Regions from separate parts of the Oceanobacillus sp. HCA-5259 genome, predicted to be linked through region 1. Evidence: riboswitches for the same ligand, from Rfam matches in the RefSeq annotation. Region 1 holds a riboswitch; each other region holds the start of a gene.
The links. A riboswitch is a leader RNA that binds a small molecule or an ion and turns the genes downstream of it on or off. The one in region 1 is predicted to bind S-adenosylmethionine.
Positions count from the first base shown of each region.

Region 2: linked by a shared signal. The riboswitch ahead of WKU33_RS01060 (O-acetylhomoserine aminocarboxypropyltransferase/cysteine synthase family protein) and the one ahead of WKU33_RS03325 (5-methyltetrahydropteroyltriglutamate--homocysteine S-methyltransferase) in region 1 are both predicted to bind S-adenosylmethionine.
Region 3: linked by a shared signal. The riboswitch ahead of WKU33_RS12625 (methionine ABC transporter ATP-binding protein) and the one ahead of WKU33_RS03325 (5-methyltetrahydropteroyltriglutamate--homocysteine S-methyltransferase) in region 1 are both predicted to bind S-adenosylmethionine.

Region 1 covers NZ_JBBKBV010000003.1:169,487-173,718, reverse strand. Annotated here, with positions in the region: gene WKU33_RS03330 (MDR family MFS transporter) at 1-1,187, shown strand, start outside; SAM riboswitch class I at 1,250-1,353, shown strand; gene WKU33_RS03325 (5-methyltetrahydropteroyltriglutamate--homocysteine S-methyltransferase) at 1,531-2,628, shown strand; gene WKU33_RS03320 (class I SAM-dependent DNA methyltransferase) at 3,044-3,700, shown strand; gene WKU33_RS03315 (PLP-dependent cysteine synthase family protein) at 3,735-4,232, shown strand, end outside.
Region 2 covers NZ_JBBKBV010000001.1:235,485-239,716, reverse strand. Annotated here, with positions in the region: gene megL (methionine gamma-lyase) at 1-193, opposite strand, end outside; gene rarD (EamA family transporter RarD) at 461-1,366, shown strand; SAM riboswitch class I at 1,647-1,764, shown strand; gene WKU33_RS01060 (O-acetylhomoserine aminocarboxypropyltransferase/cysteine synthase family protein) at 1,885-3,594, shown strand; gene WKU33_RS01055 (SGNH/GDSL hydrolase family protein) at 3,765-4,232, shown strand, end outside.
Region 3 covers NZ_JBBKBV010000023.1:978-5,209, forward strand. Annotated here, with positions in the region: gene WKU33_RS12615 (carbon-nitrogen family hydrolase) at 1-285, shown strand, start outside; gene WKU33_RS12620 (pyridoxal phosphate-dependent aminotransferase) at 311-1,477, shown strand; SAM riboswitch class I at 1,557-1,668, shown strand; gene WKU33_RS12625 (methionine ABC transporter ATP-binding protein) at 2,074-3,090, shown strand; gene WKU33_RS12630 (methionine ABC transporter permease) at 3,096-3,758, shown strand; gene WKU33_RS12635 (alpha-hydroxy-acid oxidizing protein) at 3,792-4,232, shown strand, end outside.

The DNA of each region.
Region 1 (4,232 bases):
CGATGACGGTCTTTACAATTGGTACAACGATAGCGGCAATCGCGCCGACATTTTCCGTATTGCTTACTGGCCGGTTGATTCAGGCAGTCGGTACTGGAATGTTGATGCCGATTATATTCAACGTCTTTTTACTTGTGTATCCTCCACATAAAAGAGGGAAAATCATGGGAATTGTTGGGTTAGTTATTATGTTTGCACCTGCAATCGGACCAACACTTTCAGGAGTTATCGTTGATTACTTGGGTTGGAGATTTTTATTTATCTCTGTCCTCCCATTTGCTGTATTTTCGATTCTTTTTGCCTTGAAATATTTGGTGAATGTATCGGAAGTGACGAAACCGAAGATCGATTGGCTCTCCATTGTCTTTTCAACGGTAGGTTTTGGTGCAACAATATACGGATTCAGCTCGGTTGGAGAGAGTGAGGCAGGGTTTTTAACACGTGATGTTTTAACTGCAATTATCATTGGGGTGATTGGAATCATTCTCTTTGCCATCAGACAATTTAAGCTGGAAGAACCGTTGATGGACTTGCGCGTGTTCAAATTGCCGATGTTCACGCATGCAGTAATCATGTTCATTATTATTGTGATGACGATGTTTGCCTCAGAACTTATCTTACCGGTGTTCATGCAGGGACCAATGGCTCTTGCACCAGCAATGGCTGGAATGCTGCTGCTCCCGGGAAGTATTTTAAACGGGATTATGAGCCCATTTATGGGCGCTTTATTCGATAAAGTTGGTCCTCGGGTGATGATGATACCTGCGACAATTGTGCTTGCCGGGACGATGTTTATGTTCAGCCGAATGACAGCTGATACGCCGCCTTGGGTAATAATCGTTGGATTTATGCTCATTATGCTTAGCGTATCTGCAACGATGATGCCAGCTGAAACAAATGGGCTGAATCAGCTGCCGAAGCGATTATATCCGCACGGTACGGCTGTGATGTCCACGCTGCAGCCGTTGAGCGGGGCAATTGGAGTTTCGGTATTTATCAGTATTTTAAATTCGAAACAGGCCAGTTATCTCGCAGGTGTTGCGGATCCTGCGTCTCAACAATCAATAACGCAAGCGATGGTTGTTGCAGTGGAGCATGTCTACTTTATTATCTTTATCATTACGATCATCGCAGTAATTCTATCCTTCGTTGTCTACCGCGCTCGGCCGGTTGAAGAAAATGTTTAAAAAAGGTTGACAATTATCTAAAAGCTATGTAGAGTATAGCTAATAACTTAATAAAGCAAATTTTCTTATCAAGAGAAGTGGAGGGACTGGCCCTGTGAAGCTTCAGCAACAGACATGAATATGTACTGTGCTAATTCCAGTAGCGTCATATGCTTGAAGATAAGAAGAGTAGACACGATACTAGAATCCTCTTCTTATTTTCAAGAAGGGGATTTTCTTATTTTTGCAGATATGAAAGTAGAAATCCTTTCTTCCCGCATAAATGCAACTAGAGCATTCGCCGTAAAAGCTTGGTGAAGACAGAGTCTTCTAATCAAAATATATAATGAAAAGGGGAAATACAATGACGACACTTACGAAAGCGCCATTTCGAGCAGATCATGTTGGAAGTTTATTAAGACCCGAAAGCATTAAGCAAGCAAGAGCAGATTTTCAGGCCGAAAAGAAGTCAGCGGATGAATTATATGCGATTGAAACAGAAGAGATTACCCGAATTGTTGATAAGCAGATTGAAGTTGGCTTAGAGGTTGTAACGGATGGAGAATTCCGCCGTAGATTCTGGCACACTGATTTCCTTGAGCATTTAAATGGCATAGAGGGCTATGTTCCAGAGCATGGTTATCGATTTAAAGGGATAGAAACAGAAAAGTACACAATTCGCAACAACGGAAAAGTGTCATTCAATCCGAACCATCCATTTATTGAGGACTTTAAGGTCTTTAATAAAATTGTTGATGGTCGTGCAGTCGCAAAACAAACGATTCCAAGTCCGAATCAGCTATTCCACCCTGGCATGATGGACGAGACAGTTTACTCCGATATTGAAATTTATGCGAAAGATGTTATTCAAGCATATCGTGATGCGATTCAAGCGTTTTACGATGCAGGTGTCCGTTACTTGCAATTGGATGACGTATACATTGCAGGACTCTCTTCTCCTGAGAAGGAATTCCCTGAAGATGGCTACTCGAGAGAGCAATACATCGACTTGGCCCTCCGCGTAATCAATGGAGTGTTGGATGGTAAACCAGCGGATTTAACTGTCACAACGCACTTATGCCGTGGAAATTACCAGTCTGCATACATGTTCAGTGGTAGTTATGATTTGATTGCACCAACCTTACTCGCGAAGGAAAAAGTGGATGGATTTTTCCTGGAATATGATGACGAACGTTCTGGGGATTTCAAAGCTTTAGCCCATATTCCTAAGGGTGGGCCACAAGTGGTCCTTGGATTAGTTACTTCGAAGTCAGGTGAACTGGAAGATAAGGAAAAGCTTAAAGATCGAATAAAAGAAGCGACACAATACATTCCCAAGGAGCAAATTTGCTTAAGCCCACAATGCGGATTTTCATCAACCCATCACGGAAATAAGTTAACGGAAGAACAGCAATGGGAGAAATTACGCTTTATCGTTGAGTTATCAAAAGAAATTTGGTGATACCAAAATGAGATAATCTTAAGCATTTGGACGGTACACCTGTTATTTAACAAGCAGAAGACTCTCGTGTTTTATACACATTAACGGTCTGTAATACCCCCCACTCTAAACAAGAGGGAAAACTAAAATGTGAAGGTGGGGGATATACAGTCCGTAAATACCTGATTCTGTTCAACTAACATTCAGTGGGGAGGTAAGGAGAATCTCCCACTGAATGAAGTTTCACTTTAAGAATTATTTAATAGTGAATGAAAAAGGTCAAAAAAGCAAATTTCGAGCAGTATGTAGCTGCTGGAAGTTTGCTTTTTTTATTGGTGGACATTACGTTTGGATTTTAATCGTAAGAGTTGTAACAATTATTATACTTTGTTAATATCATAATACCAAGTAAATTTATATGAATGGTGTGGTTGGATTGGGAGAGCAGTTTAATCGTTTATTTGACGAGTGGGCAGCGAGTTACGATGATACGGTTCAGGGGGCTGATATGGAATATCGGGAAGTATTCAGAAATTATGAAATAATTCTTCAGAAGATTAGTGATCGTGTGCATGGTTTTGTCATTGAGTTTGGCGTAGGAACAGGTAATTTAACAAAAAAGCTTATGGAAAAAGGGTTAGAAGTGGTTGGGATTGAGCCTTCAGACAATATGCGGAAAATTGCCCAACAAAAACTTCCTAACACGAAAATTATGAAAGGCAATTTTCTATCCTTTCCCAGACAAAATAAAAAGGTAGACGCAATTGTGAGTAGCTATGCATTTCATCACTTGACGGATAAGGAAAAGGAGCAAGCGATTAAACTCTACACAAATATATTAGACACGCAAGGGAAAATTATCTTCGGTGATACGATCTTTGAGAATGATAAAAAGAAAAATGAAGCCTATCTACAGGCGAAAAAGAAGGGTTATCATCGATTAGCAGAGGATTTGAATACGGAATATTACACGACCATCCCTAAGATGGAACAGATACTTCATCAGTATGGGTTTACAACAAGTTTTGAACAAATCAATGATTATGTATGGATTATGGAAGCGCAATTGAATAGAGAAGCAAAGCTCGCATAAGAAAAATGTCCATATGAGGCAGGTGGTGGAAAGAATGAATATCATACAAAACCTCAGCCAGTTGGTTGGGAACACGCCAATGTTTGAAATCACTGCATATGATTTACCAAAAGATGTAAGGCTGTTTGCGAAATTGGAGTTCCAGAATATTGGTGGGAGCATCAAGGATCGGCTCGGATTTTATCTCATTCAAAAAGCTATCGAAAAAGGGGAATTACAAAAGGGAGACACCGTGATTGAGCCGACCGCGGGTAATACGGGGATTGGCTTGGCACTTGCTGCAATCCATTATCAATTACATGCTATTTTCGTTACTCCTGAAAAATTTAGTCAGGAGAAACAGGCCCTTATGCGGGCATTAGGCGCTGAAGTAATCAATACACCGACAGAGTTTGGGATGGCCTATGCAATAGAAAAGGCGCAACAACTTGCAAGCGTTCGTCCGGGCGCCTATATTCCTAATCAATTTTATAATAAAGATAATCCAAACACCTATTATGATACACTTGGGCCGGAAATTATAGCTGACTTA
Region 2 (4,232 bases), on a different contig from region 1:
CGGTCGGATTTCTTAAACGCGAATAGACAAATCCCTCCTCTTCCCCGCTAAATCGTCTTTCGCCTTGTTCTGCCGTGTCAAAAACATAAGTGGATGTTTGAAATAGTGGAATGGACAGACTTCCGAGCATTTCCTTCTCATCATAACCCTCATGAATCACTGCAGTTTCAAACCTTTGATATTTCTTTGTCATATGCTTCCTCCCCTTTACTTCTCATTTCAAAATGAAGCAATATCTCTATAACTAGCATACAAGAAAAAACACTATTATGAAAGCGTTTTCCGAGGGAGTTGGGACACTTGGGGTCAGAGCATTTGTCCCAATGGGACAGCTACACTGACCCCAATGTCCCACCTACCAGCGGGACAAATGCACTGACCCCCCGTCCCGATTCTTGCGTAATTAGTCTTAATATTGTTTTTATACTTACAGAGGGGTTAGGATGGGGGATTGGTGACGATGGAATCGAGGGAAATGAAGTTAGGTACGTTATATACGTTTAGTGCATATTTGCTTTGGGGTTTCTTAACAATGTACTGGAAACTTCTCGATCATGTGAATCCAATGGAAACGCTCGCCCATCGAATTGTCTGGTCATTCATTTTCATGATTGCTTTACTGCTTACAATCAAACAATTCCGTTCGTTTCTCCATACGTGCCGAAATTTATTACGAAATCCAAAGGACCTACTAGCTATTGCAGCTGCTTCAATTCTTATCTCGACGAATTGGTTCTTATTCATTTGGGCAGTCGCGAATGGTTACGTCCTCCAAGCAAGCCTAGGCTATTATATTAATCCATTAATGAGCATTTTCTTAGGTATTGTCGTTTTAAGGGAACAAGTAACGATGCGACAAGGATTTGCCTTTCTTCTGTGTGCCATAAGTGTCCTTTATCTGAGCGTATCAAGCGGTGTCTTTCCCTGGGTCTCACTCGCCCTTGCAACAAGCTTTGCAATCTATGGGCTTCTAAAAAAGAAAATCAACATTAGCTCCACCCATGGCCTAACGATTGAAACGATGCTAGTTACACCAATTGCAGCGGGCTACCTTTTCCTGCTACCACGTCAAGCTTTCACTCTGTCCTCTGCTATATCCGGGACAAATCTTTTACTTATTGGCGCAGGGATCGCCACAGCAATTCCACTTTTATTATTTGCTAATGGAGCAAAAGCAATTCCGCTATCTATGGTAGGGATTTTACAATTCATTACACCGACGATCATGCTCTTCCTAGGAGTATTCGTCTATCATGAAGCTTTTTCAATAGAAAAATTTATCGCCTTTTTATTTATCTGGTTTGCATTAATTCTCTATTTAAGCTCGGTATATCATCACCCAGCGAAAAGACAGGCAAATACATAAGAATGGGGTCAGAGCACTTGTCCCAGTGGGACAGATACACTGACCCCAATGTTCCAGCGCCTGCGGGACAATTGCTCTGACCCCCATGTCCCAGACCAGCGGGACAAACGCTCTGACCCCATGTCCCGGTAACCCCATGTCCCGGTATCAATCTTTTTTAAAAAACCAACTAAAGGGGTTGACATTAGTCTGGATTAAACGTTATAATCATCTGTAAATTTATAAAAGATTTTTAAGTAGCGCAATTAACGCGCTTCTAGCAAATCTGAAGCAAGAAATCTTCTTATCAAGAGCGGCGGAGGGATTAGGCCCGATGAAGCCCGGCAACCTTGAAGTAAGCAATTTTACTTTTAATGGTGCTAAATCCTACAGATCTACCCGGATCTGGAAGATAAGAGGAGGATATGTATAGTAAACTATACGCCCCTCTTCTTAAGGAAGGGGGGCGTTTTAATTATTCCCCTCTCTCCAAAACATACCAAAGCTACATATTTTTCAAAACCAAGGAGGAATTATCAATGTCAGAATTCAACATTTTCAATTTAGAAACACAAGCTCTTCACTCTGGTCAGGAGGAAGCAGATCCAACATCACGGGCAAGAGCGGTTCCGATTTATGAAACAACTTCCTATGTTTTCCGGGATACGGAGCATGCACAAAATCTTTTCGGGCTCACAGAAGCAGGAAACATTTATACAAGAATCACCAACCCGACCGTCGGAGCTTTTGAACAACGGATTGCGGATCTTGAAGATGGTGTAGGAGCAGTGGCAACATCTTCTGGAATGGCTGCTATTACGCTCGCTATTCTAAACATCGCTGGAACCGGTGATGAAATCATTGCGGACAGCAATCTTTACGGTGGAACGTATAACCTGTTCCTAAACACCTTACCGAAATACGGAATCACATTTAAGCTAGTAGACGGAACAAACCCGGAGAATTTCCGTGCAGCAATCACGGATAAAACGAAAGCAATATTCGGGGAAACGATTACGAACCCAAGCTTGAACGTATTTGATATTGAAGCAGTTGCTGAAATCGCGCATGAAAATGGGCTTCCACTCATTATCGATAATACATTTGCAACCCCATTCATCACAAAACCAATTAGCTGGGGCGCAGATATTGTGATCCACTCGGCAACGAAATGGATTGGCGGTCATGGTTCAACTATCGGCGGTGTCGTTATTGACGGTGGACGCTTCAACTGGGATAACCCGCGTTTCCCTGAGTTCACAACACCGGACGATAGCTATAAAGGTTTAAAATACGCAGATGTAGGACCGGCTGCATATGCAACAAAATTACGTGTTCAACTTCTACGTGATATTGGTGCATCACTAAGTCCAAAGAGCGCATTCACTTTCATTCAAGGGCTAGAGTCTTTACAAGTACGTATTGATCGTCATTTGGAAAATACGAAAGAGGTCGTTAAGTACCTAAAGAACCACCCAGCTGTTGAATGGGTCAACTATCCAGGGCTTGAGGAGCACCCATCCTATGAATTGGGGAAAAAGTATTTAAACCGAGGCGCAGGATCTATAATTACATTTGGTATTAAAGGTGGCCGGGAAGCAGGACGTAAGTTGATCGATAACATTACCCTCTGGTCCCATGTGGCAAACGTTGGAGATTCGAAATCCCTTATTATTCATCCCGCTTCAACGACACACCAACAACTAAGTGCAGAGGACTTACAAAAGAGTGGTACGCCTGAAGAGCTTGTCCGGCTATCAATTGGTCTTGAGTCAACGAAAGATATCTTGAAAGACCTTGACCAAGCTATTGCAAAAGCAACTGGTGAAGCACCACAATTCACACCGACTGCGGATGACGCAGCTAACTGGTTGCTCCATTCGCCTTTCGATCGCTCCAATGGGTTGAGAAAGAAAACAATTGCAGTTACTGGTGTTGATGAAGCAACCGAGAAGAAGTTGCGTAACTACGGTTTTGAAGTTGTAGCGGTTGAGGAGCCAAAACAATTGAATGGCACTTCCGAAACACTTGATGCTCTTGTAGTAAATGCAGAAGAACTTCCGAAAGAAACAATCGAGCAACTTATAAATAAAGAAAGTAAAATTCTTTGGATTGAAAATAACATCGATGATGCAGCAGCAGAATATGCACAAGCAGCAGGCATTCACGTGATCGAAAGCAAGTCCATTGCGGATGAATTAGACCGTATCCGTGGCAGTAAAGCAGCAAAAGAAGCAATCGAAATATAACAATTTTTTTATTAAAGAAACGAATGCAAGGTGCGTTCGTTTCTTTTTTGTTCCTGTCTCCTCGTTTAACTTCAACTTTTTGTGCGTAGAATAATTGGGTAGATAGAGCATACTAGACAAATTAAATCCACGTTTTATACTGGTAGTAGACAGATTATAGGTGTGATACGATGAAAAAAATATTATTTATTCTTTTTGCAATCATTCTTTTAACAATAGGAATACTTTATTATATCGATGGTCAGCCCCCAGCATTAACCCAACCGTTGATCCCTGAGGAAAATGCAGAAGAATTGAAGGAAGAAATCGAACCCGAACAAGATGAACTGGAAGATAAGGAAGAAACTGAAGAAGAGGAAAACAGCTTTTCCGAACGATTATCCCATATTGTCCGAGAGACGATTGGCCGGATTTTCCAACGGGAAGTGAAAATTGTTGCGATTGGTGACTCGTTGACCCGTGGAGTTGGTGATGCAACAAATAGTGGCGGCTATGTCGGCATTTTAGAGCGTTCCATCAATCAAGAGGACGAGATTGCAACATTTGAAAACTTCGGTATTCCCGGAAATCGGACGGATCAGCTTTTAATCCGCTTGGGGCAACCTGAAATCATTGAAGCACTGGAAGAGGCAGATATT
Region 3 (4,232 bases), on a different contig from region 1:
ATCCCTGCCGAATGGCCGAAACCGCGTACCAATCATTGGGTTAACCTGCAAATAGCCCGCGCAATTGAAAACCAAATGTATGTCGTATCTGCAAACAATGTCGGCACCCTGAACGAGGTTGAATACACCGGAACTTCTTTAATCGCAGACCCTTGGGGAGATGTTCTCGTAAAAGGTTCAGAAGATAAAGAAGAAACATTACGAGGCACAATCAATCCGGACAGGGTAATTGAAGTCAGAAAAAGTGTCCCAATCTTTGAAAGCCGTGTCCCAGAGTTATATTAAATATACAAATAAAGAGGTTATGTCAATGGAATTTTCGAATCGCCTAAAGGAGTTGCCCGTTCAATTTTTTGCAACTCTCGTAGAAAAAGTGACAAAAGCATACGCAGAAGGTCGCGATGTCATTAATTTGGGGCAAGGGAACCCGGATCAACCAACTCCACCCAATATTGTGCAAGCTTTGCAAGAAGCTGCCGCAGACCCAAATTCACATAAATACTCGCCGTTTCGTGGCACAGCGGAATTGAAACGAGCAGCAGCCGATTTCTATAAGCGGGAATACAATGTCGATTTAGACCCGGAAGCGGAAGTAGCTGTTTTATTTGGGACGAAGATTGGCTTAGTCGAACTACCCCTCGCCTTAATGAACGAAGGCGACATGCTGTTACTGCCAGATCCAGGCTACCCGGACTATCTATCTGGCGTCAAGCTTGCGAATGTTCGGCATGAAGTAATGCCATTACTTCGAGAAAATGCATTCTTACCAGACTATGACAAGCTCACGCCGAAACAATTAGAAGAAGCGAAATTACTTTACTTAAATTATCCGAATAATCCTACAGGAGCCATCGCTTCCAAAGAATTTTTCGAAGAGACGGCACAGTTAGGCAAGGAGCACGGTATCGGTATCGTCCATGATATTGCTTACGGTGCAATAGGCTTTGACGGGAAAAAACCGGTTAGTTTCCTCGAGGTAGAGGGCGCTAAAGATATCGGGATCGAGCTTTATACCTTATCGAAAACATACAATATGGCCGGTTGGCGAGTAGGCTTTGCTGTTGGCAACGCGAAAATGATTGAAGCGATCAATCTCCTGCAAGATCATTTATTCGTTAGTCTGTTCCCCGCAGTCCAACATGCGGCGGCTGTTGCCTTAACTGCAGAGCAATCAAGTGTGGAGGAATTAGTCGAGCTGTATGAAGGGCGCAGGAATGCATTAATCGCGGCATGTAAACGGATTGGTTGGGAAGTTGAAGCTCCTAGTGGCTCGTTCTTTGCATGGCTGCCGGTTCCGAGTGGGTATACAAGTGAGCAATTTGCTGATTTGCTACTGGAAAAGGCTGATGTTGCTGTCGCCGCCGGAAATGGCTTCGGGACGTACGGGGAAGGTTATATCCGGATCGGTTTACTAGTTGATGAAGCCCGTCTTGAAGAAGCAGTCGAACGGATTGAAAAACTTAAACTTTTCTCTTAGTCTGAAAGATTACTAAAATAAGAGTTGACGACACGTAACTTTTGCTGTAGTCTATATCAATATAATTAAATAGTTTTATCTCTTATCAAGAGTAGCTGAGGGACTGGCCCGATGAAGCTCGGCAACCTTTTTATGTCAACCATAAAAGAGGTGCTAATTCCAGCAAAACGTGATGTTTTGAAAGATAAGAGAGGACCTCTGAATACATACAAAGCCTCTCTTTCTTTAGAAAAGAGAGGCTATTTTTATTGTATAAGGAACTATAAAGTAAAAGTGTTGTGATAACTTAGGTGTCCAGGGCCAGCCACGTCCGCTCTGCGCCCAGCAACTAGCAGATCTTTTAGTGGGACGAGCAGTGCGCAGTCCCAAACTTCACACTCCTCCAATCGATAAGTCAACATCGGCTCTCTACGTTCGCCGTGTTTCCTTTATCTCATTCCGGAGTGCTCCAGTTTGTACGTTGCTACGACGCACAGGATGTGCTAGTGCAGGTGTTGCGACAGGACGTCGCGTTTTTAACCTGCAAGGGCGCTTCCGCCTTTGTTTATACCAACTATTTCTTGATCTAAAGACGATTGGAAGGGAAAGGTAGATAGATGATCAAATTAGAGAACATCACGAAGGTATTCCCATCTAAAAATGGGAATGTTACAGCGGTAAACAATGTTAACCTTCATGTAAAAAAAGGTGAAATCCACGGTGTCATTGGCTACAGTGGTGCTGGTAAAAGTACCTTGATCCGGCTCGTCAATTTACTAGAAAAGCCGAACAGTGGAACGGTAACAATCAATGGCACAGAGTTAACAGCCCTATCAAATGAAAATTTGCGGAAAATGAGACAGAAGATCGGAATGATTTTCCAGCATTTCAATCTCATGAAGACTGCAACCGTTTATGAGAACGTAGCAACACCACTAAGACTTCTAGGCCTTAACAAAACAGAAGTGAAGAAACGTGTCGAAAAGTATTTGAAAATTGTTGATTTAGGAGACAGAGAGGACAGCTATCCTTCTCAATTATCTGGTGGACAGAAGCAGCGTGTCGCCATTGCACGCGCATTATCACAGGAACCAGAAATCCTGCTGAGCGACGAGGCGACAAGTGCCCTTGACCCCGAAACAACTAATTCAATTCTTGATTTACTCCTTAAGATTAACAAAGAACTTGGGATAACCATCTTACTCATTACCCACGAAATGAGTGTTATTCAGAAGATTTGTGACGACGTGTCGGTTCTTGAAAATGGAGAAATCGTTGAACAGCGCTCCAGTATCGAATTGTTCACCGATCCCCGTCATAAGACGACAAAGAAGTTTTTAGATACGATTTCCCAGCGTAAATTATCCGCATCACTCATCAACCAATTGAAACTAAATGGTACGGTGACAAGCCTGACCTTTATTGGAGAGAGTGCCGGGGAGCCTTTACTTGCACAAGTGATTGAGAAGTTTAAAGTGAAGCCGAATATTTTAACGGCGAATATTATGGAATTGAAAAACGGAATCGTCGGAAATCTGATCATTCATCTTGTTGGTGAACAGGAACAAATCAATGCCTCCTTAACGTTCTTAAACGATCAAGGGGTCGTAACAGAAGAAGTGGAGGGTGAATAAATAAAATGGAAAACTTTATCGAACAATGGCTGCCTATTATTGGCCAAGCTATCATTGAAACGTTTCAAATGGTCATCATTTCCTTATTTTTTGCGATTTTGATTGGGGTGCCTTTAGGCATACTTGTTGTACTGACACGCCCGGGACAATCATTGGAAAATAAATTCGTCTATCAATTATTGAATCTCGTTATAAACATAGTCCGCTCGATTCCGTTTATTATTCTATTATTCTTTATTCTGCCATTTACGAAATTCTTGGTCGGCACAACGATTGGCGTGCAAGGTGTTATCGTTCCACTCGTTATTTACACCGCACCATATCTTGCACGCTTACTGGAAAGTTCTCTACTCGAAGTGGATAGCGGAATTATTGAAGCATATAAAGCAATGGGGATTAAAACACATAAAATCATCTGGAGTGTCATGCTTCGAGAAGCACGCCCATCCATCGTTTTAGGCTTAACAATTGTTACAATCAGCTTGATCGGTGCGACCGCAATGGCCGGTCTAGTCGGTGCAGGGGGACTCGGAGATCTTGCGTATCGTTTCGGACACTTACGTTATGAAGTAGATGTCATGTATGCAACGGTCTTTATCTTAATCATCCTCGTCCAAGGAATCCAGTCCCTTGGTAACCGGATCGCTGCACGTTTGAAAAAGGATTAAACGGAAGAAAGCCAACTTTAGGAGGTAGAAGTCTTGACGACTACAAAGCCGAAAGATGCATTCATTACGAACCTAGAAACAACGGAGACTTTTCCTTTTCGTGTAGAAGAATTAGAGGCAAAAGCGAAAGAAAAAATGTCGAAAAATGCATTTGGATACACCCGCTCAGGAGGCGGAGGGGAGGAGACGTTGCGGAAAAACACCGCTTCATTCGAGAAATATTCTATTCTGCCCCAATATTTAAATGATGTCTCCAACGTGGATACAAGTATTGAGCTATTTGGTCATACGTACCCCCACCCATTTTTGCTCGCTCCGATCGGAATGCTGAAAACTACGCATGAAGAAGCGGAACTTGCGGTTGCAAAAGCAGCTGCGAAATTGGATGTACCTTATATACAAAGCACGGTTTCCAGTTACGCAATCGAGGAAGTGGCAGAGGTTTCAGAAGGTAGTCCAAAATGGTTCCAGTTG